Granulosicoccus antarcticus IMCC3135: one gene and its partner. The protein of the gene in region 1 interacts with the protein of each later gene in a pairwise test. Links are inferred from orthologs where the notes say so. Each region holds a gene or a part of one and is shown in the gene's direction. Other genes may lie near its edges.

Region 1 (11,752 bases):
CGCGGTCTGGTGGACAGCAACGATCTGCCGCTGAATGTGTCGCGGGAAATTCTGCAGGACAACAAGACCATTGATGCGATTCGCAATGCATCGATCAAGCGTGTTCTGGGCATGCTGGAAAAGCTGGCTGACAAGCAGCCGGAAGACTACGCAGGATTCTGGACTGAGTTTGGTGCCTGTCTGAAAGAGGCTCCTGGTGAAGATTTTGCCAATAAGGAGCAAGTGGCGAAGCTGTATCGTTTTGATACCACGAACAATGACAAGGTTGGTGAGCTGACGAGTCTTGACGACTACATTGCACGCATGAAGGTTGGTCAGGACAAGCTGTATTACATCACTGCTGATAGCTATCAGGCTGCCAAGAACAGCCCGCATCTGGAAATTTTCCGTGACAAGGGTATCGAAGTCTTGTTGATGCACGATCGGGTAGACGAGTGGATGATGTCTTACCTGAACGAGTACGATTCCAAGTCGTTCGTCTCTATCGCCAAAGGTGACCTGGATCTGGGCTCAATCGAAGGTGTCGAGCAGGAATCAGACGAAGTCAAGGCCGAAAAAGAGAAGAAGGCTGTTGATATCGCGCCCACCATCGAGCGCATCAAAGCGGTTCTGGGTGATACCACCAGTGATGTTCGTGCCTCGACTCGATTGACCTCTTCGCCTGCCTGTATCGTCATGGGTCAGCACGACATGGCACTGCATATGCAACAACTGCTGAAGCAGGCGGGTCATGATCTGCCTAGTAGCAAGCCGGTTCTGGAAGTTAACCCTACACATCCGATTCTGGATCTGATGGACAATGAACAGGACGATGAGCGTTTCAAGGACTGGTCCCATTTGTTGCTGGATCAGGCTCTGTTGGCAGATGGCGGGCAGTTGGAAGACAGTGCGGGTTTTGTCAAACGCATGAATGATATGTTTCTTGCCTTGAAGGCTTGAGCCAACTGCGGTACTTTGTCGACCGCGCTATATGGCGTATGCTGTGCCCGGGCAAGCTTTGTCCGGGCACAGTCAGTCTCGATAAGGGGCATGGAAATGCCCGAAAAGGCGTTGTCTTGTAAAATATCTCAATCTGGAGTTGGCGCTAAGCGCATCAACGGCTAGAATTGGGTGTCTGAGGTCTTCCCAAGCGGGAGGCTAGCCACTAATTATTCAAGAACCAGGTGTGAATCGATCAATGAAATCCACGTGTGACACAGCCTGGGCGAGCATCGGTCAGTCTATGGCCCAGCTTCCTACTGGAGTATTAACGATGCGGGGCATGGCTCTGAAAGCTTTTCAAGGTAGCAGTCGTCTGTGCCGAGCAGCATTGTTGACACTCGCAGCAAGCGTTTTGTTCCCCGGTGCTGCAGCTCTGGCAGAAGGTGATCCGGCTCTGGGCCTGGAAAAAGCCTATACCTGCCTCGGTTGTCATGGCGTCAAGCATTACGTTAATACTTACCCCACTTACCATGTGCCAAGAATTGCTGGCCAGAATCAGGAATACCTGATCGCCGCACTGCAAGCGTATCGTGGCAAGACAAGATCCCATCCAACCATGCAGGCAAACGCAAGTGCGCTTTCAGATCAGGACATCGAGGATATCGCAGCCTGGTTTTCCGCTCAGGGTGCTAAATAAATGATCATGCTCAAATTCATCAAGAGCCTCCGTATCGCTGCAGCAACGTTGCTGATTGCTGGCGTGTTCGCTGGGGCTGCGCAAGCGGCCGGTGATGCTGCTGCGGGTGCCGAAAAGGCGACCACGTGTGCAGCCTGCCACGGTGCTAACGGAATATCCGAAATAGTCACTTATCCGATTCTGGCTGGGCAGTATTCCAGCTACCTGGTACATGCGCTGCAGAGCTATCGTGACGGTACTCGTGAGAATGCCATCATGGCAGGCTTTGCAGGTGCATTGTCCGATCAGGATATCGCTGATCTGGCTGCATACTTTTCATCTCTTCCAGGGCCACTGCGCACCGCAGATCGTCCTTAAAGATCTACTTGCATGATGAGCAGCTGTTCATGAAGACAGCTGCTCAACATAAAAGGCCATACTGTCAGTGTGACGGTTTTTCAGATTGGCAGTAGTTGAGACGGGCAAACACGGGTTTGTCCGAATTCAGTCTTTTCCAGTGTTGCCCTGATGCTTGTTTTGAGCATTCCGGGCGATCTGTTCCAGTAGTTGTTCGACATCTCGAGGCATTTGTACGTGAAAGCCCTGGGATTCGAGATTCTCCAGAACGAGCTGCGTATTCTCCTGGCCCAATTTACGGTCAGGCTGCAGATCCAGAGTCATAGAGAGCTCTGGTATTCCCAGTTGTTTTCTGAGAGGTTCTGGCAAGCGTTCGAGTCCGTCTTCGTCGGCTAGATAGACGTACAAGCCATCCTTGATCGAGCTGCGATAAATGTAGCACTGCATGAGGTTAACCTTGGTTCAATGGTAGATCGGGTGCGAATAGACAAATGGTTGTGGGCTGCGCGCTTCTTCAAGACGCGTAGCCTGGCAAGCGAAGCAATTTCCCGTAACCGCGTGCGTATTGGCGGTCAGCGTATCAAGGCATCTCGCCAGGTACTTGTGGGTGATGTAATTCAGATAGAAAAGATACCTTACGAGTTCGTCGTGACGGTGTTGGCATTGAATGATCAGCGACGACCCGCCACAGAGGCGCAGGCGCTGTACGAAGAAACGGCAGAAAGCCTGCTGGCCAGACAGACCCTTGGAGAACGCCTGAAGAGTGATCGAATGGCGCACAGGGGATTGGCTGGAGAAGGCCGGCCATCCAAAAAACAACGGCGTCAGATAATTCGGTTCCAGAACCAGAATGATACATCCGATCAAGACTCGGATGCAGACGCAGACGGAGAAACGATTGCTTAAACGACTGACCGGGCTATCACGCTCGGCATTGAACAAGACTCGCGAGTTACTCGGAGCACAGCCACAGCCAGCAGCGCAAGCTGAGGCTAGCTCGGCAATAGCCGCAGAACCGGCTAGCAAACCACGCAAGCGGGGTAAGGCGCGTTCAGGCAAGCACAGCGGCCCTTTGATCGTGCCCGCTGGCGAGCATTCTGTTACCCGTAAATCCATCGGACGCTCGGCACTGAAGGTGCTGGACAAGCTGCACGAGGCAGGCCACTCGGCCTATCTGGTCGGTGGAGGTGTGCGTGATGCCTTGGTAGGGTTGAAGCCGAAAGACTTCGATATCGCTACCGATGCCAGTCCTGAGACCATCCGGGCCTTGTTTCGTAACTCGCGGATCATCGGTCGGCGTTTTCGCCTGGTGCATGTGGTGTACGGGCGTGAAATCATCGAAGTGGCCACCTTCCGGGCTGCTCACAGCAAGGGCGATGGTGGTGAGATAGGCAAGGCAGGTCGCATCGTGCGTGACAATGTGTTCGGCTCGATTGAAGAGGATGCCTACCGGCGTGATTTTTCTGTCAATGCTCTCTACTACAACATCGCAGATGGCTCTGTTGTGGATTACGTCGGTGGTCTGGCTGATCTGAAGGCGGGTGTCTTCAAACTGATTGGTGAGCCGGTAACGCGTTGCAAGGAAGATCCTGTCAGAGTGCTGCGTGCCGTACGTCTGGCCGCCAAACTGAAATTCTCAATTGACGAGCCCACTCTGGCGGCAATGAAGCAGGTTCGGACCGAGCTGAAATCAACACCGCCTCCGCGCCTGTTCGAAGAAGTTCTGAAGCTGTTCCAGGGCGGCTATGCCTTGCGCAGTTTTCATTCGGTTCGAGAGCACGATTTACTGCGCTATCTGTTTCCGATGCTGGATGAACGTCTCAAGGCGGGCGATGAGAACCTGGTCAGCATGCTGGATGCAGCACTGACCAATACTGATCGTCGTGTCGCGCAGGGTAAGCCTATTACACCGGCCTATCTGTTGGCCTTCATGCTCTGGCCGGATGTGCAAGAACAGGCAGGGCGTGATTGCGAAGCGGGTATGCGTATCAATGATGCTTTGTTCACTGCTGCAGATTCTGTGTTGTCCACGCAACTGCGTGTGATCTCCATTCCAAGGCGATTTTCAGGTCCCATGAAGGAGATCTGGCAAATGCAGCCCCGGTTGGAGAGACTGACCGGTGGACGTGCCCTGAAATTGATGGAAGATCGTCGCTTTCGGGCCGCCTATGACTTCTTGTGTCTGCGTTCGAACGTCGATGAGCGTCTCAAGGCCAGTGCCAAATGGTGGACCCGGGTACAGACGCTGAGCGAAGAGCAGCGGATCGATGCGGCGGCCAATCGCCCTGTGGCTGACGGAATCTGGCCCGATAAACGGGGTCAGGGAGCGCGTTCGGCCGAAGATGCTGACGAGGATCTTGAAATTGACGGCGGCACGCCGGGCAAATCGATAGAGGCGGCTGCAACAAGCAAGGATGCTGCTGGAAATGCGGCAAAGAAGCCACCCCGCAAGCGACGTCGTCGTCGTCGCAAGCCAGGTGGTGACAAGGGTTCGGCAGGGTCATCTTCACCACCTGCTAGCTGAGCAATGCTGAGTCAGTCGTCGCAGGTGAAGGTTTACGTTGCACTGGGTAGTAACCTGGGGCAGCGTGAACTGCACATTCAGGCAGCTTTTGATGGCATCGCAGATTTGCCCGGTGTCAGTGCTCCGCAGGCTTCTTCGTTGTATGAAACAGAGCCGATGGGGCCGCAGGATCAGCCCGATTATCTGAATGCTGTCTGCGGCTTTGATTACGATGGCCAGGCGCGCTTGCTGATGGCGCAACTGCAAGAGATTGAACGTCAGCATGGCCGGCAATATGGTGGTCAGCGCTGGGGGGCACGCCCGCTGGATCTGGATATTCTGCTTTTCGGAGAAGAGCGGATTGATGATGTTGACCTGATCATTCCGCATATCGGACTGCCTGAGCGATCCTTTGTTCTATGGCCGCTGATGGAGTTGGCTCCGACACTTGTGGTGCCGGGTATGGGATCTGTGCAGGATTTGCAGCAGGGGTGTCAGCAATTTGGCATCAAACGTCATGAGCAGGGGTAATTACCTGAACATTGCGGATTGTCGTGTCACGGTCGAGGGTTCTGCGGCTACAATTACTATATGAAATATCAGTTCATAGCCATCGAAGGTCCCATCGGAGTCGGCAAGTCCACGCTTGCCAGGCAATTGGCCCAGCACTTCAAAGCCAGTTTGCTGTCTGATGTAGATACCATCAATCCTTATCTGAAGGATTTCTATAAAGATCCGAAAACGGTTGCGTTTCACGCCCAGGTACATTTCCTGTTGTCTCGACTGGATGTCCTGAGAAACCCGGCGGTGGTCAATCCGGCACAGCCCATCGTTGCGGATTTCATGCTGGACAAGGACCGGCTGTTTGCCGAGTTGACGCTGGACCATACTGAATGGTGGATGTATTCACACCTTTATGATCAACAGGTCAATGCAGTGCCGCGACCTGACCTGGTGATCTATCTGCAAGCACCGCTAGAGAAGCTGATTGAGCGTATTGAACGTCGGGGTAGTGCTCATGAGCAGCGCATCGATAGCAATTATCTGCGACAATTGAGTGCGCTTTACGAACGTTTCTTTCTTGATTACACCGAAACGCCGCTATTGATTGTCAATACAGCTGAGATCAATCTGGCCGATGAGCCAGGCGAGGTGAGCCGTCTTGTCAGTCGAATTCGCGAATTCGAAGGGGGACGACACTTTTTTAACCCACTTGCCCTGAGCTAGGTTTTTCAGGCGTCAAGAGGGCAGGTCAGGAGGCGGATGGACGGGTTCAAACCGTTATCCGAGCCCCATTCTGGCCAGCGAATGGACACTAACCGTGCACTGACACGGTCAAATTGTCGTAACCCGAGTATGCTCCGGTATCGGCACACACCGCAATGTTTGCAGTTGATTGCATATTGGGTGAAAATTCTCACTATTGAAAGGACGAGAAATGTCATGAGTGACAGGCAGAACTTGCGTATTGCCCTATTGGAGGACAACAGCGAGCAGGCCGCCCGTGTAAGTGGGTGGATAGAAAGCAAAGGTTACTACTGTGGTGTGTACAACACTGCTGAGGCTTTCCAGCGCGCATTCCGTAAAACCTCATACGATGTGGTTGTTCTTGACTGGACTCTGCAAAGTGGCAGTTCCGGGCTGGAAGTGCTGCACTGGATCAGAAAGACGCTTACCAGCGATATCCCGGTGATATTCGCAACTGCGCGTCAGGCTGAGGAGGACATTGTCACAGCCCTGCGTGCAGGAGCCGATGACTACCTGGCAAAGCCGGTCCGTCAGCATGAGCTGTTGGCTCGTCTGTATGCGTTGGCGCGTCGCGCCCAGCCGGAAGTCGAAATACTCGAATGTCCACCCTATATATTCGATACGTCCAACCGCCAGGTCAGACTTAACGATGAAGTTATCAAGCTGACCGAAAAGGAATACGAGCTGGCACTGTTCATGTTTCGTAACCGCGGACGAGTACTGTCCCGGCAGCATTTGCTGACCTCCGTCTGGGGAACCTCGGCAGAACTGAATACACGGACCGTTGACACCCATGCAAGCCGTCTGCGCAAGAAGCTGAAATTGCTGGCCTCCGAGCGTTGGAAGCTGACCTCTATCTATCAGCATGGCTACCGTCTGGAAGAGCATACCGGCAGTCTGTAGGATGCCGCGTCGCGTGCATCGTGCCAAGACATGAAGAGAGTCGTCATTGCAGCGCAGCGCAGGATTACCCTGACTGGGCTGGTGATGTTTCTGTGCACGATGCTGGCCATGGTGTGGGTGCTGCAGTGGTCTGATGCTACCCGCAAGGTTGACAGATTGCTGCACGACAACTGGGTGCGTGCCTCCCAGCGTGCCGTGCCTGAGGATGTCGTCATCGTGGCGATTGATTCACGTAGTCTGGCAAAATTGGGCCGCTGGCCCTGGTCGCGCGAACTGCAGGCCCGCCTGGTGGAGCAATTACAGCTGCAGGGCGTGAAAGCTGGTGTGCTGGATCTGCTCTATGTAGAACCCTCTGATCTGCCCGAGCAAGACGCACGACTGGCGCGCGCAATTGCCTCCCTGCCTGTATCGATTTTGCCCGTGCTTACGGAAGGTGGGCGAGGTTCTGCCGCGAGTGAGCTGGTACCCACGCCCTCCATCCTTCGCCATGTCACGGACTTGGGGCATGTGTTTCTACCCATTGATGACGATGGCATTGTTCGTCGTCAGTACCTCAAGGCCGGTATCAACCATTCGCATTGGCCCTCCTTGTCGCTGGCGGCACTGGGTGCTCTTGGCGAAGCGCCGGAGCCCTTGCCCGGACTGCTCAGGGAGGCGCAGGGCATTGAAGGGGAGTGGGTGGAGAACAATGAAATTCTGATTCCCTTTTATGGTCCCAACGGTACATTTCGGCGCGTTTCTGCCGTCGATCTGATCGAAGGCAACTTGCCCAACGGTCAACTGAAGGACAAGGTGGTGTTTGTCGGCATGACCACCACGGGACTCGGCGATGTCGTTCCAACTCCGGTATCGGCACTGAATCAGTCCATGCCGGGTGTAGAAATTCACGCTAACGTTTTTGCCGCCTTGCGTGATGAGAGCACCGTGGTTCAGATCAATGGCTACCTCAATATGCTGGTGGCGCTGATCCTTCTGCCGGCTTTACTGTATTCGTATTCCCGGGCAACACCACGCTGGGCATTGCTAGGGGCCGTGATGGGCGTAGGGCTGCCGATCCTGCTCAGTTTCCTTTTATATGTCTATGCACGACTTTGGTATGCACCACTATCGGCAGCCTTGCCATTGTTGGGAAGCTACCTGCTGTGGAGTTGGCACCGGCTTGAGTATGTCAATCGTTTTCTTGCACGGGAGCGTGGCAAGCTGGAGCCTTTCATGCCCGCGGTCAATGCCGAGAACAACGAGCCACTGGCCAGTTTTTTTCGTTCAGCGGAGCGCCATCTACCGATACAGGGTTGGAGAATCAGCGCGGGTGGGCAGATGTTCATGGGCGGCACCGGCTTGCCTGACACTCGTATAGTCGGGATGCAGGGGCGCTGGAATGCAGTGGATGGCGTGCATTCACGTCAGTATCCCGGTAAGCGTTCATTGAACATCGAAATCGTGTTCAACGATTCACAGTACCGCCACGGCATCATGCAATTTGTGAATAACCTGGCACGTGTTCGAGCTCGAGGTGATGTCACCCGCCTCAGCGGTTCGATTGAGCGCCTGCAGTCCAATGCTCTGAAATTGAGCGAACAGATGGAGTGGTTGCGTAGCGTCAAGATATTTGCCGATACGGTGCTGGACGGCAGCCCTGTCGGATTTGCAGTCTGGAGTGCCGCAGGTGAATGCCTGCGTTCCAGCCGGCTACTGTATAGCAGTGTTCCGGCTTTTCAGGAGCGCGCGCAATTTGTTGATTTTCTTGCCTGTATCGGTGAACCGCTGACCTCCAGAGAAGGTCGCGAACGGTTCGATAAATTGATACTGGAGCGCGAACCCTGGCAGATCATCTACAGCGCCGATGAGCGGGAGCTGGTCATCAATTTCAGTGCGGTGGGAGACACACTGGCGGATCGCCTGATTTGTGTCAGCGTGCTGGATGTGACGGATATCCGCTCGGCCGAACGCGCACGCTCGGAGATGGTGGATTACCTGTCGCACGATCTGCGTTCGCCGTTGATCTCTGCACTCTACTTGCTGGAGCCAAACAGTGATCCGCGAGTCGAACAGAACATCAAGACCAGTCTGGCCATGATGGACGATCTGCTACATGTTGCTCGTGCCGATAGCCTCTCAGAGGTTAAATTCACATCGGTGTACTTCAACGGAGTGCTGGATAATTCGCTGGATCAGATGTTGCCGCAGGCACTCAATAAACGGATTCAGTTCGATATAGAGTCCGATGAAGAAGTGGATCTGTGGGTGAAGGGGGATGCTGCTTCACTCGAGCGTGCCATTGCAAACATCCTGAGCAATGCCATCAAATACTCTCCGGAGGACACAACGGTGCGTGTACGTCTGTTCCAGGAGGGTGAGCAGGCGGTGTTGATCATCGAGGATCAGGGCGTCGGGATAGACCCTGACATGCTGGGACAGTTGTTTACCCGATTTCGGCGAGATGCCAAGATCGCCACTCAGTTCAAAGGCATCGGTCTGGGTCTGGCGCTGGTTACCCGTGTGGTGTCTCTGCACAACGGCAAGGTTGCCGCCAGCAATACCGATGAAGGCACTCGTATTACGCTTGAACTACCGCTGGAAGTCGAAGCGCCTGAAGCAGAATAGCGTATGCAATATCACTGACGGCCAGGCTGGCTTGTCAGGTAGCCCCGCCAACGGTTATCAGCTGGCGGGTCCGAGTCGCTTCAGGATGGCGTGATTATCATCAGGCAGGCTTGACGGTGTCGACTTGCCCATCATCATGTCCTACCAGGAGCAGGTCGGCAGCACGGGCAGCGAACAGACCATTGGTGAGAACACCAGGGATGGCATTGATGGCCGCTTCCAGCGCGATAGGATCGGTAATCGAAAAGCCGTAACAATCGAGAATGATGTTGCCGTTGTCAGTGCGGGCTGCTTCACGGAATTCCGGATCAGCACCCATACGGACAATTTCACGGGCCACAAAGCTGCGTGCCATTGGCAGGACTTCAATCGGTAGGGGGAATTCGCCCAGAATGTCGACCCGCTTGCTCTGGTCAACAATGCAGATGAACTGACGGCTGGCTGATGCGATGATTTTCTCGCGGGTTAGTGCGCCACCGCCGCCCTTGATGAGTTGCAGGGCAGGATTTGATTCGTCGGCGCCATCGATATAAAGCTCCAGTTGACCCGTGATGTTCAGGTCCAGGACTTCGATGCCATGGGACTTCAGGCGCTCGGCCGTGGCTTCGGAGCTGGCCACAGCACCCGAGATGCGACGCCCTGAGGCTGCCAGTGCATCGATGAAGACATTGACGGTCGAGCCAGTTCCCACGCCCAGCAGGGCATCGTTTTCGACGTATTCGAGCGCTGCAAGTGCCGCTGCCTGTTTTCCGGGGTGCGCCATGGATTGTAAAACCTGAGGTATAAGTGTGTGGAATAAGCCGGTGGTGCTGGTTCATCACGTTGAAACCGAGTACATTCGTGGGTTCATTCGAACCCAGCCGAACACGGCCCGTTGATGACGCAGCTACAAGACGAGTATATCAAACGCATCCTGTCCGCCCGTGTCTATGATGTCTCGACACAGACTCGTTTGCATGAGGCACCACAGCTGTCGCGTCGCTTGAACAATCAGGTCTTGTTGAAGCGAGAAGACGAGCAACCGGTGTTCTCCTTCAAGTGCCGCGGTGCTTTCAACCGGATCTTCAAATTGCTTGAGCAAACTCCGGCCAGTGGTGTGATTGCGGCCTCAGCAGGCAACCATGCTCAAGGTGTGGCACTGGCAGCTCAAAAGCTGGGCATCGATGCGGTCATCGTCATGCCGCAGACAACGCCTGGCATCAAGGTTGACGCCGTTCGCGCCCTGGGGGCTGAAGCCATTCTGCACGGTGATGATTTTGATACTGCACTGAGTTTTGCCCTGAAGCTGGGTGAAGAACGAGGCTTTCCGTTCATCCATCCCTTTGATGACCCGAACACCATTGCAGGGCAGGGCACCGTGGCGGTGGAACTGTGTCGGCAACATCCCGAATCACTGGATGCCGTGTTTGTCCCGATCGGTGGCGGCGGTCTGGCAGCAGGCATCAGTGTGTACATGAAATATTTGCGACCTGAAGTTCGCATCATTGGTGTGGAGCCTGTCGATGCGGCCTCTATGCACGATTCGCTGGCGGCCGACGAACGCATCACTCTTCCTCAGGTTGGCCTGTTTGCCGATGGCGTCGCCGTCAAGCAGGTCGGAGAGCACTGTTTTGAGGTTTGTCGCGAATTTCTGGACGAAGTCATTCTGGTCACAGTCGACGAGATGGCTGCAGCCATCAAGGATATCTTCAACGAAACACGAACCCTGACAGAGCCTGCAGGTGCGCTTGCAGTCGCCGGCATGAAGCGATACGTGAAGGAGCGTAATGTCAGCGGTCAGACCCTGATTGCCATCAACAGTGGTGCCAATATCAACTTTGACCGTATCCGGCACGTGGCGGAGCGCGTCGAGCTGGGCGACAGTCGTGAAGCTCTGCTGGCGGTGACCATTCCTGAAAAGCCGGGTAGTTTTCTGGCCTTCTGCAAAGCGCTGGGCAAACGTGGCATTACCGAGTTCAACTACCGGTATGCTGATGCCGGAACAGCGCATGTCTTTGCTGGTGTCGAGCTACCGGGTGGTTCTGAGGAGCGCGAAAGTCTCATGCAGACGTTGCGACAGAGCGATTACGATGTGCTTGATATGAGTCGTAACGATACTGCCAAGCTACATTTGCGGCACATGATCGGTGGGCATGCCGATATTGCTTCCGAAAAGCTTTTCCGGTTCGTCTTTCCAGAGCGTCCGGGGGCTTTGTTGCATTTTCTGACTGCCATGGGCGAGCGTTGGAACATCACGCTGTTTCATTATCGCAATCACGGTGCAGCTTACGGACGGGTGCTGGTGGGTCTGGCATTGCCGGAAGGGGATGAGGAAAGCCTGAAACAGTTCATTGATGAGCTGGGCTACAAGGCCGAAGATGAATCAGATAACGAGGCCTACTCTCTGTTTCTGCGCTAGGAGCTTCTGATCAGCGGATCGGTGTGACCGGTCCGTTGCGAGAATAGATATTCTTCTCGGTCACGACGTGATCCAGCGTCACATCCCACCAGTCTGGAAAGACGCTGTCGACACATTGCGATTCGAAGGCAACGCCAATCAG
Region 2 (11,760 bases), 970 kb from region 1 along the record:
TGCTGCTCCGTTTAATTTATTTGCCGGTGATCGAGGGAGCCATGCCTCATGGCGACTCGCCTCTCATCGGGTATTACTGTTGAAAATCGATACTTGCTTGCCGGGAAACCTTTGTTTGCGGTTGCTTGTCAGGTCGGCACGTAACATGCTGGATCCTGAGTCGTATGCGCTGTGGTTCAGTCGCGTTACGTGTAACGGATTAACTGACATTCTGTCGAGCAAGAGAAAAAACATGAGCATGATTCAGGAATTCAAGGAATTCGCCATGAAAGGCAGCCTGATAGATATGGCTGTGGGCATCATCATTGGAGCTGCGGTCGGCAAGATGGTCAGCACCCTGGTGGAGAACATCCTGATGCCGATCATTGGTGTGTTCATGGGCGGCGTAAACTTCAGTGATCTGTCAATTACGGTCGGAGACGCGGCAATTGGGTACGGTGCCTTTATTCAGTCAATGATCGATTTTCTGATAGTTGCTTTTGTTATCTTCATTATCCTCAGAGCGATCACGAGCATGAAGAAGAAGTTCGAAGAAGAAAAAACTGAAGAGCCAGCGGTTGTTGCTGAAGACGTCAAGCTGCTGGAGGAGATTCGTGACCTGTTGAAGCAAGGTCGGTAATTGCAGTGCCTGATCCGATTTTCCGGTTGGTCAATTCGACATTCTCCGGGAAATCGGGCTGTTCGTTGACCCGTCTGAACGGGTGAACGAACGGCCCTTTGACTCAGATTGTCTTGCAGCTACAAATGGCTAGCTCAAATCTGGCATTGAGACGATATTGAAGCCGCCATCGACGTAGATGATCTGCCCTGTGATTCCTGCCGCCATGGAGGAGGCGAGAAATGCTGCAGTGTCGCCCACCTGTTCGATGGTTGTGTTCTCGCGCATGGGGGATAAAGATGACACGTGATTCAGCAGTTTCTTGAAATCACTGATGCCGGCTGCAGCCAGTGTCTTGATAGGTCCTGCCGAGATGGCGTTGACACGAATGCCATCAGGTCCCATAGCGTTTGCCATGAATCTTGTATTTGCTTCCAGAGAGGCCTTGGCAAGTCCCATGACATTGTAGTTTGGCATGGCTCTTACTGCTCCGAGGTAGGACAGTGTGATCAAGGAGCCACCTTTTCTCAATTGTGGGCGTGCAGCCTTGGCGATCGCGGCAAAGCTGTACGAGCTTACATCGTGCGCTATACGAAAAGATTCGCGCGTGACAGAATCCAGAAAATCACCGTCCAGAGCCTCGCGTGGTGCAAAGGCTACCGCGTGCACCAGGCCATCAAATCCGTCTGTCCATTCGGCTTTGATGGATGTCATGAGCTCATCGATCTGACTGTCCTCGGCTACGTCGCAAGGCAGTACCAGAGTTGAGCCACAGGCCGCAGCCATGTCGATCACTCGATCCTTGAGGCGATCATTTTGATAGGTAAAGGCCAGGGTAGCGCCTTCTCTGTGCATGGCTTCTGCGATACCCCATGCGATAGAACGCTTGCTGGCGATACCAAATATGATAAATCGTTTGCCGTCTAGCATGCCCATGTTGTCACTCCTCTTGTTAGCCCAGTAGTTGTTGCAGCACTGATTCGTAGATGCGAGTCAGTGAGTTGATGTCGGTGCAGGATACGCGTTCATTCACTTGATGAATGGTTGCGTTGATGGGGCCGAACTCTATAGTCTGCGCGCCGGTAGGTGCTATGAAGCGCCCATCCGATGTGCCGCCACCTGTGTCCAGAGTTGCGGTGATGCCGGTTTCACTGACGATGGCTTGTTGCATGGCCTGTGTCAATGTGCCCGGTGTGGTGATGAATGGTCTGGCGCTGTCTTTCCAGATCAGCGTCGTATCCAGTTGGTGTCTGCTGCAAAGTTCTTTGATAGTGCTCTGGATATGCTCGATGGATGTTTCTGGACTGTACCGCAGGTTGAATTCAACACTCGCCTGACCGGGGATGACATTGGTGGCCCCGGTGCCGGCATTGAAGTTGGATATCTGCAGTGTGGTTGGTGGGAAATGATCGTTACCCTTGTCCCATTCGATCGTTGTCAGTTCATTCAGTGCAGGCATGGCACGGTGTATCGGATTGTCAGCCAGGTGCGGATAGGCAACATGTCCCTGGATGCCGCGAATAATCAGAGTGGCCCCCAGAGAGCCGCGGCGCCCGTGACGAATGGTATCGCCCAGCTTGTTGGTGCTTGTCGGTTCGCCAACTATGCAGTAATCGATTTTTTCGTTGCGATGCTCGAGTTTGTTGATGACCACTGTGGTGCCGTCCGTTGCCGGGCCTTCTTCGTCGCTGGTGAGGAGCAGGGCGATTGATCCGTGCTTGTGCGCGCCACTTTCTACAAATCGCTCGATCGCGGTTACCATGGCGGCAACCCCGCCTTTCATGTCAGCGGCACCGCGTCCTACGAGATGATCATCGATGATGTCGGCGGCAAAAGGGGGTGATGACCAGTCCTCTTCGTTGCCCGTTGGGACTACATCGGTATGACCGGCAAATGCGAAGAGGGGAGCCTCTGTTCCCAGTCGAGCCCACAAGTTGGTGACCCCTCCAGATGGCATGGACTCGAGAACGAAGCCCAGTCGAGCCAATCGCTCTCCGATCATTGCCTGGCAACCCTTGTCATCGGGTGTTACCGAATTGCGTCGGACAAGCTCAACCAGAAGGGCGATGGTGTCGCTGGGTGTGGTGTTCAAGTGTCGGGGCTCCGTATCTGTCTTTTAGGGGAGGGGCTACAATTCTTGTTGCAGTAGTTCGCTGACTGTCTGTTGTTCGGCAGCAGTCAGCGAGTTTCCGTGCTCATTGGATAGCAGGAATACATCGTCGATTCGTTCTCCCAGGGTGGCGATGCGAGCTGCGTGAACATTGAAGTTGGCACCCATCAGTACTCTGCCAATGCCCGACAGAATACCCGGTCTGTCTGCTGCGGTTATATGTACTTCAGTGAAGCCTGATTCGTCATTGGAGCATTCGACTTGCGTCGACACTGAAAAGTAGCGCAATCGTCGCGATGGATACTGCACGTCGAGTCTTGGCAGGTTGCGAGGAACACCCAGCTCGTAGGTTAGCGTTTGACGGACCTCGTCAATACGCGAGATATCCTCGATGGGCATTTGCGTGGCATCCAGTACATGGAAAGTATCCAGAGCAAAGCCACCTGCCGTTGTATTGATTGTTGCTGACAGTATGTTCAGTTGCAAGCGTTCCATGACTGCCGTGATCAGTGCGAACAGTGCCTTGTCATCAGGGGTATAGATGAGTATTTCGGTTGAGCCGCGAGAGGCGGAGTAGCGCAGCGATACCAGGGGTCCCGGTGTGTCCTCGTTGGCCAGAAGAATTTCGGTATGGCGAGCAATTTCCACGGCCTGGTACTGCCGGAAGTAGTCGTCTCCCAGGGTCGCCCAGAGCATGTCGACGCGAGGATCGTTTTCCAGTGAGTCATCCAGCAGGGTTCGAGTATGTTCCTGCCGGCGATTGATGACATCTTCCACATCCAGCGGATTGTCGAGGCCACGTTTGAGTATCAGCATGGCATGCCGGTGTAACGATTGCAGCAGACTTTGCTTGAACGAATTCCATAGTTCCGGGTTGGTCGCCCGGATGTCGGAAATGGTTAGCAGGTAGAGGTGGTTGAGCCGCTCGATGCTACCGCACTGGCGAGCGAATTCCAGTTGCTCGTTAGGATCGTCGATATCCTTTCGTTGTGCGGTCATCGACATTAACAGGTGATTGCGAACGGTCCACTCCATCAGTTCGGCATCTTCCTGTGGCAGTCCGTGAGTGGCGGCAAATACTTTCACATCTTCGGCGCCCAAGACACTATGGTCACCGCCACGGCCCTTGGCTATGTCGTGAAAAAGTGCGGTCAGATAAAGTATGTACGGCTTTTTTATCAGTTTTGCGACGCTGCTGCCATGCGGCATTTCATCGGCAAATTGAGGCAGCATCATGCGCCGGAGGTTGCGGATGACACCGAGGGTATGCTCATCGACCGTGTAGATATGGAACAGGTCGTATTGCATGCGACCGACAATCTTGTCGAACGCGGGCAGGTAGGCAGCCATCACTCCATAACGGTTCATGAGTCTGACGGTGCGTGTCAGCTTGTGAGGGTTGCTGAAGATTTGTACGAACAGATTGCGCACCACGGGGTCGCTGCGGAATCGATCATTGATCAAAGGCAGGTTGGCCCGGATCAGACGAACCGTATTCGAGCGGACATTGAGAGCCTCAGGGGTGTTGCCAAAGACCAGGAACAATTCCAGCAGTGCGGGCGGGTAGTGCATGAACACATCGTCGCCGGTGACTTCAAGGAAGCCGTTCCTGAGCTGGAAGCGTGAATTGATCGGAATGATCTCCGATGCTGCCGTGACTCCGCTGATGATGCCGCCGATACCTTGAAGCAGGATTTCATTGAGGCGCAGCAGTGACATGACTGAGCGATAAAATCGCTGCATCAGTTGCTCTATCGAGCGGTTCTCAGTGTCATCAAGGTAGCCAAAGGCATGGGCAATGTCCTTCTGGTAGTCGAACAGGAGTCGATCCTCGCGACGTTTGCTCACATGATGCAGCAGGTAGCGAATGCGCCACAGAAGCTCAAGGCCTTCTCTGAGCCTGACCAGTTCCTGGGGTTCGAGCAGGCCTCGTGTCACCAGTGCGTTGAGGCCAGCGGTGCCGAATTGTCGCTGACACACCCAGGCGATCGTCTGAAAGTCGCGCAACCCGCCCTGGCTCTCTTTGATATTGGGTTCCAGGCGATAAGCGTTGGTCTGGAATCGCTTGTGTCGTTCTTCCTGTTCGGCAACCTTGGCTGCAAAGAATTCGGCAGAAGTCCACATATGTGATGGCTGGATGATCTCCTGCATTTCCTTGAACAGATCATTGCAGCCGCACAGCAATCTGGCCTCCATCAAGTTCGTGATGACAGTGATATCGCTACCGGCCTCTCGCTCGCAGTCGGCTACTGTCCGGACGCTGTGGCCTATATCCAGGTTCAGATCCCATAGGGCTGTGATCCAGTCACTGAGGATGGCATTTCGTGCGCCTGTGTCCTCATCACTCTGCTGGCTCGGCAGCAGTATCGCTATGTCGATATCGGAATGAGGGTGTAATTCCCCGCGTCCGTAACCACCGACCGCAACCAGTGCCAGGCCATCAAAGGCGTCTGCCTGTCGACCCCAGAGGTGTCGAAGGATGTAATCGATGACGGCGGTTCGTAATTCGAGCAGGCAGGAGGCTTGCGCGCCTTTCAGAAATTGCTCATGAATGGCATCACCACCCAGCTGAATTGCCTTTCTGTAGAGATCGGTCGAGTGCTCGGAGCTGTTGATCAGTTCTTGAATGGCACGGATGATCTGGTCCCGGACCGTTGGGAAGTCTATCTGTTCCCATTGTGCTGGTCGTGGTGCCGGGCTGCCTGGAAGGGTTGTCATGAGCGGTGCTGAGTCGCAGGAGCGGCATCAGTGCCGCCTCTGCTGTCACGTGATGCGACGTGCGGCGAGATCGTATTGTCTGGCCGGCACATCTAGAGGCTCTGCCCGTCAGACAGGGTGAGTAGCTCGAAGCCATCCTCAGTCACCAGCACCGTATGCTCCCATTGGGCTGAAAGTGTTCGGTCCTTGGTTACGACTGTCCAGCCGTCGGCCAGAACTCTGGCGTGGCGTTTACCCTGGTTGATCATGGGTTCAATGGTGAAAGTCATGCCAGCGCGCAATTCGACGCCCTTGCCGGGTTTGCCGTAATGCAGTACCTGGGGATCTTCGTGGAAGCTGGAGCCGATACCGTGCCCACAGTATTCCTGTACTACTGAGTAATGTCTGCCTTCTGCGAGTTCCTGAATGGCATGGCCTACATCGCCTAACGTTGCGCCTGGTTTGACCACCTGAATGCCGCGTGCCATACATTCATAAGCCGTGTCACAGAGGCGTCTTGCATGGGGTGCCACTTCGCCGACGTAATACATGCGACTTGTGTCACCGAACCAGCCATCCTTGATGACGGTGACATCAATATTCACAATGTCGCCTTTTTTGAGAATTCTGTCACCGGGAATGCCGTGGCAGATCTGCTGATTGATGGATGTGCAGATGGATTTCGTGAAACCCTTGTAACCCAGGGTTGCCGGTATGCCTTTCTGAATATCGACAATAAGGTTGTGACACCGCGTGTTCAGCTCTTCAGTTGTGACGCCTGGCACTACGTATTCTGTGATCATGTCCAGAACCTCGGCAGCGAGACGGCCTGCAATGCGCATTTTCGCGATTTGCTCTGGCGTTTTGAGCGAGATGGACATAGTGTTTGGTGACCGTTTGGATTTGGGCCTGCTAGTGTACATTGCTGGCTCGGATTGTGTTATAAAGACGGGCTGACCGGGGCAGGATTACCTGTTCCCGGATTTCACACGCAAGTCATTCAAACCCGACCGGGTGCCTACTCAGAATAGTCTGAACGGGTCTGTCGCGGTTGGCTTGCGGAGGCCAAACCCAACCAGAGGATATTCCATGGCTGAAGTAACCATGCGCCAAATGCTTGAAGCAGGCGTGCATTTCGGACACCAAACCCGTTACTGGGCTCCCAAGATGGCTCCATACATCTACGGTGAACGTAACAACATTCATATTTTCAACCTCGAAAAGAGTCTTCCAGCTCTGATCGATGCCACTAACTATGCTGGCAAGATTGCTTCCAAGAATGGCCGAGTGCTGTTCGTAGGAACAAAGCGTGCGGCCCGTGATCCGGTTCGTGCAGCTGCTGAAGCTTGCAACATGCCTTTCGTCAACCGTCGCTGGTCAGGCGGCATGATGACTAACTTCAAGACAGTCAAGCAATCAGTCAAGCGTTTGCTGGAACTTGAAGCCATGCGTGAAGATGGCAGTTTCGAGCGCCTGAGCAAGAAAGAAGCTCTGGGCCTGACTCGTGAATACGAGAAGCTGGATCGTGGCATGGGCGGAATCAAGCACATGGAACGTCTCCCGGATGCTCTGTTTGTGGTCGATGTCGGTCATGAGCGTATCGCTATTACTGAAGCCAAAAAGCTGGGAATCCCGGTTATTGGTGTTGTAGATACCAACAATTCACCTGATGGTATCGACTACGTAATTCCAGGTAATGACGACGCTATCCGTTCCATCCAGTTGTATGTCGATGCTATTGCCAATGCTATTCAGGATGGCAAGCGCTCTTCAGGCAAGATGGATGTGGAAGAGGCTGCTGCTGCAGACGCTCAAGCCGAGGCGCCTCTTGAAGTGACGTCTCCGGCCGTCGCTGAAGCTGCACCAGCAGAAGCTGCTGTCGCTGCACCGGTTGAAGCTGCACCTGCTGTTGAAGCTGCACCTGCTGTTGAAGCTGCTGCTGCACCTGCAGCCAGTGACGACGCTGCACCTGCGGCCTGAAGCCACTAGGCAGGACCGGCCTGATGGCTCTTGATTGAGCCATCAGGTATTTCCGAATTGGACAATAATTGCCTCATGGCAAGTTATATCCACTGACTTTCAACACAAGCCCGGGTCCGTCGTCTGACGTGACGACCGGCAACAGAATTCGAAGGGGAATGTACATGGCCATTTCGGCAAGCATGGTTAAGGAGCTGCGTGAGCGCACCGGCGCCGGCATGATGGAATGCAAGAAAGCACTGACTGAAGCTGGCGGCGACATGGACGCTGCAGTGGAAGCCATGCGAATTTCTGGTCTGGCGAAAGCTGACAAGAAATCAGGAAATACTGCTGCTGAAGGCGTTGTTGCCATCAAGCTCAGCGCTGATGGTGCCAGTTTCGGCATGGTCGAGATCAATAGCCAGACTGACTTTGCCGCAAAGGCAGAAGATTTCATGGCATTCACCGACAAAGTGGTCAGTGCAGTGCTGGAACAACAGCCTGAAGCTATCGACACGCTGGTTGTCGATGGACAGCCCGTCGAAGAAGCTCGCAAGACTCTGGTCGCAAAGATCGGTGAGAACATTCAGGTTCGTCGAAGTGTCTCCGGCAAGAGCTCTGGTGGTGTGTTCGGTGAATATCTGCACGGTGTTCGTATCGGTGTGGTGTGTGAGGTCAGTGGTGGTGATGCTGAGCTGGCTCGCGACATTGCGATGCACATCGCTGCCAGTCGTCCAGTTTGTGTGGATGAAACCGGTGTGCCAGCAGAATTGCTGGAAAAGGAAAAAGCCATTTTTGCTGCAGAAGCTGCAGAAAGTGGAAAGCCGCCAGAAATCGTCGAGAAGATGGTTGGTGGACGTATACGCAAGTATCTGGCAGAAATCACACTCGTCGGTCAGCCTTTCGTCAAGAATCCTGACCAGACGATCGCTCAGTTGCTGAAAGAGAAGGGTGCTACTGTTGTCAGCTTCCATCGTCTGGAAGTAGGCGAAGGTATCGAGAAGAAAGTCGAAAACTTTGCTGAAGAAGTCATGGCGCAGGTTCGCGGCAGCTAACAGTAATGTTTGGCCCGGATTGAAGTCTCAAAACCTCAATCCGGGCCGACTTGATCCATAAGTAATACGGCGATTGATCAGATGAAACAATATTTATTGTGCACTCTGCTTTTTACGCATTAGAATTGTAGTGACGACGCCGGGCCTGTCCCGGCTTTTTTGTATCAATGTGTCCGGACCTGCCGTCGGTCCGATGCAAAATAAACGAGTCATGCTCACATGGAAACTGCACGTCCAGCCTTCGAAAGAGTCCTGTTGAAACTCAGCGGCGAAGCGCTGATGGGGGACATGGATTATGGTATCGACCCTGTCTATATTCGCCGTCTGGCCGGCGAAGTAAAAGCGATCAGTGATATTGGTGTCGAGGTGGCAATGGTCATCGGTGGCGGAAATATCTTCCGCGGTGCGGGCCTGGCGGAAGCCGGTATGGATCGCGTCACTGGCGATCATATGGGCATGCTGGCTACTGTCATCAACTGCCTTTCCATGCAGGATGCATTGGAGAATCTGGGAGCTTATTGCCGCGTCATGTCGGCACTTCCAATCAATGCCGTCTGCGAAGATTATATTCGTCGACGTGCTGTCCGTCATCTGGAGAAAGGCCGTATCGTCTTGTTTGCTGCCGGCACAGGTAACCCCTTTTTCACGACAGACTCAGCAGCCAGCCTGCGAGCCGTGGAAGTAGGTGCAGACGTCATGATCAAAGGTACCAAAGTGGATGGTATCTACGACAAGGATCCGATGAAATTTGATGATGCTGTCAAGTATGAGACAGTAAGTTTTGATGAGGCTGTGCAGAAGCGACTGGGTGTCATGGATACGACGGCCATTGTGATGTGTCGCGAGAACAATCTGCCGGTCAAGGTTTTCAACATGAACAACAGCGGGGATCTGATGCGCCTGATCATGGGCGAAAATATCGGGACCACGGTTAAAGCAAACTGAATTTACAGGTAGCCATCATGATTGACGATATTCTCAAAGACGCCAAGATCCGTATGGGTAAGACGGCGGACTCGCTCGAAAGCGAACTCTCACGAATGCGCACGGGCCGAGCTCATCCAAGCTTGCTTGAAAGTGTCAAAGTGGACTATTACGGAGCGGAGTCTCCGTTGAGTCAGGTTGCAAACGTGAATATCGAGGATGCTCGTATGCTCACGGTTACTCCCTGGGAGCAGTCCATGGTGGCAGCAGTCGAGAAGGCCATCATCAATTCCAATCTGGGATTGAACCCGAACACAGCAGGCACTGTTATTCGTGTGCCAGTACCACCCATGACAGAAGAGCGTCGTCGGGACATGGTGAAAATGGTGCGCGCTGAGACTGAAAATACACGTGTGGCAATTCGCAATATACGTCGTGATGCCAATGGAGACCTCAAGGAACTTGAAAAGGAAAAGGAAATTTCCCAGGATGATTTGCGCAAGGGTGAGGATGGCGTTCAGAAGCTGACCGATGCCGCCATCAAGAATATAGATGCAGTGCTGGCGAAGAAAGAAGCCGATCTGATGGAAGTGTGACGTTTAACGTCTGCATTAACTGTAGCCCGTGAATATGCCGGGCTAGCCGCTTACGTTCTGCCAGCGAGAGTCTTCAGTGACAGCTTCCGAAAATACCCGTCCTCGTCATGTAGCCATCATCATGGATGGAAATGGCCGTTGGGCAAGACAGAGGGGCAGACCACGGGCATCGGGTCATCAGGCCGGGTTCGTTGCAACGCGTGGAATTGTCGAGGCCTGTGTCCGTCAGAAAATTGATGCACTGACCTTGTTCGCCTTCTCCAGTGAAAACTGGAATCGCCCCCAGAAGGAAGTGGGTCTCTTGATGGACCTGTTTCTGCGGGCACTCAAGAGTGAGGTGAGCAAGCTTTGCGAGAATAACGTACGGATTTGTTTCATCGGCGAGCGTTCTGCTTTTCAGGTCAAGCTGCAGGATGAGATGAATCGTGCGGAACAGCTGACGGAATCAAATACCGGATTGGAGCTGGCGATTGCGGTGAACTACGGTGGTCGCTGGGATATCGTCAATGCAGCCCGGGAGCTGGCTCGTCAGGCCAGAGATGGCAGTCTTGACCCGGAATCCATCGATATCGAGACCTTTTCCCGGTATGTCTCGTTGGCAGACACGCCAGAGCCTGATCTGTTTATACGGACGGGGGGAGAAAAGCGAATCAGTAACTATCTGTTATGGCATCTGGCCTATACGGAGCTTTACTTCACCGATGTGTTATGGCCCGATTTTTCCGATGCCGAGTTGGCCAAGGCGCTGGAATTCTATGCGAGTCGTCAACGTAGATTCGGTCTTACCGGTGAACAGGTAACAGGTAACAATGCTTAAGACTCGAATCATTACTGCAGTTGTACTGCTACTGGCTTTCAGCGGCGCTCTTTTTCTGACATCGGTTGATGTCTTTGCGTTGGTGCTGGGCTTCGTAGTCGCAGCTTGTGCGTGGGAGTGGAGTCGCATGTGCGGCTTGTCCTGCGAAAATGGACAACTGGTGTACGCGGCGCTGGCGGGAGTGCTGGCACTGATAGGGCTGTATATCCCTTTTGATCTTCAGCTCATGAAATGGTTTTTGCTTGCAGGGTTGCTGTTCTGGCTGGCGGTGCCGGTGCTGTTCTACCTGGCCCCACCTCGTCAGCATGTAGAGCAAGACATGGACATTCCTGTGCTGGCGTTGGGTGCCTTCATGTTTCTGTTGACGGCTGTTGCGATGCAATACCTGCGTAGTCATGCGCCAGAAGCCTCATCCTGGTTGCTGCTCTATTCCTTGTGTGTTGTCTGGTTCATGGATATTGGAGCCTATTTCAGTGGTCGTCGCTTTGGACATCGCAAGCTGGCACCCAGTATCAGTCCGGGAAAGAGCTGGGAGGGCGTATACGGCGGCCTGGCAGCCACCGCATTGCTGTTGATCGTGGTGCTGTTGATGGCAGACTGGACGGATGGGCACGGCTTCAAGTTGCTGGTGGCTACCCTGTTATCAGCGGCGGCCTCGGTGCTGGGAGACTTGTATGAGAGTCGAATGAAGCGCTCTGCGGGCATGAAAGACAGTAGCCAGCTTCTGCCGGGTCACGGCGGTGTTCTTGATCGTCTGGATGGTGTGCTGGCCGCTGTTCCTGTCTTTGCCTTTGTCTGGGTATGGCTGTGAGAGCGATTGCAGTTCTGGGCTCAACCGGTTCTATTGGTCTGAGTACGCTGGATGTGATCGCCCGCCACCCTGATCGTTATTCGGTATTTGCACTGACTGCACATACGCGCGTGCAGGAGCTGTTCGAACAGTGTGTAGCCTACAGACCGGTCCATGCGGTACTGGGCTCGGAGAAGGCGGCTGGGCAGTTGCG

The links.
Region 2: the proteins of IMCC3135_RS29355 (region 1) and rpsB interact in binary tests that used the Escherichia coli proteins (3 or more experiments, as listed by UniProt). The link is inferred for Granulosicoccus antarcticus IMCC3135 from one-to-one orthologs.

What each region holds. Positions count from the first base shown.
Region 1 is NZ_CP018632.1:6,772,235-6,783,986, reverse strand. What follows is about bases 1,193-4,145. They hold IMCC3135_RS29355 (RNA-binding S4 domain-containing protein), read left to right. Parts: upstream 1,193-2,431; coding sequence 2,432-2,860; downstream 2,861-4,145. Other genes in these bases: pcnB (polynucleotide adenylyltransferase PcnB), read left to right, coding at 2,853-4,145; IMCC3135_RS29360 (YcgL domain-containing protein), read right to left, coding at 2,102-2,401; IMCC3135_RS29365 (c-type cytochrome), read left to right, coding at 1,619-1,975; IMCC3135_RS29370 (c-type cytochrome), read left to right, coding at 1,193-1,618. Also shown: molecular chaperone HtpG, read left to right, coding at 1-939; more of IMCC3135_RS29370, read left to right, coding at 1,178-1,192; more of pcnB, read left to right, coding at 4,146-4,478; folK (2-amino-4-hydroxy-6-hydroxymethyldihydropteridine diphosphokinase), read left to right, coding at 4,503-4,988; IMCC3135_RS29340 (deoxynucleoside kinase), read left to right, coding at 5,049-5,684; IMCC3135_RS29335 (response regulator transcription factor), read left to right, coding at 5,901-6,608; IMCC3135_RS29330 (CHASE2 domain-containing protein), read left to right, coding at 6,639-9,212; ribose-5-phosphate isomerase RpiA, read right to left, coding at 9,313-9,975; ilvA (threonine ammonia-lyase, biosynthetic), read left to right, coding at 10,090-11,610; IMCC3135_RS29315 (5-formyltetrahydrofolate cyclo-ligase), read right to left, coding at 11,621-11,752. UniProt on the Escherichia coli protein: Involved in the recycling of free 50S ribosomal subunits that still carry a nascent chain. Binds RNA more specifically than DNA. Binds with very high affinity to the free 50S ribosomal subunit. Does not bind it when it is part of the 70S ribosome.
Region 2 is NZ_CP018632.1:5,802,701-5,814,460, reverse strand. The notes cover bases 5,479-8,439. They hold rpsB (30S ribosomal protein S2), read left to right. Parts: upstream 5,479-6,494; coding sequence 6,495-7,385; downstream 7,386-8,439. Other genes in these bases: tsf (translation elongation factor Ts), read left to right, coding at 7,550-8,419; map (type I methionyl aminopeptidase), read right to left, coding at 5,519-6,286. In the rest of the region: large-conductance mechanosensitive channel protein MscL, read left to right, coding at 233-619; IMCC3135_RS25260 (enoyl-ACP reductase FabI), read right to left, coding at 749-1,534; dapE (succinyl-diaminopimelate desuccinylase), read right to left, coding at 1,551-2,690; glnD ([protein-PII] uridylyltransferase), read right to left, coding at 2,727-5,426; pyrH (UMP kinase), read left to right, coding at 8,639-9,364; frr (ribosome recycling factor), read left to right, coding at 9,382-9,939; uppS (polyprenyl diphosphate synthase), read left to right, coding at 10,016-10,756; IMCC3135_RS25215 (phosphatidate cytidylyltransferase), read left to right, coding at 10,749-11,567; ispC (1-deoxy-D-xylulose-5-phosphate reductoisomerase), read left to right, coding at 11,558-11,760. UniProt on the Escherichia coli protein: Required for ribosomal protein bS1 (rpsA) to bind to the 30S subunit.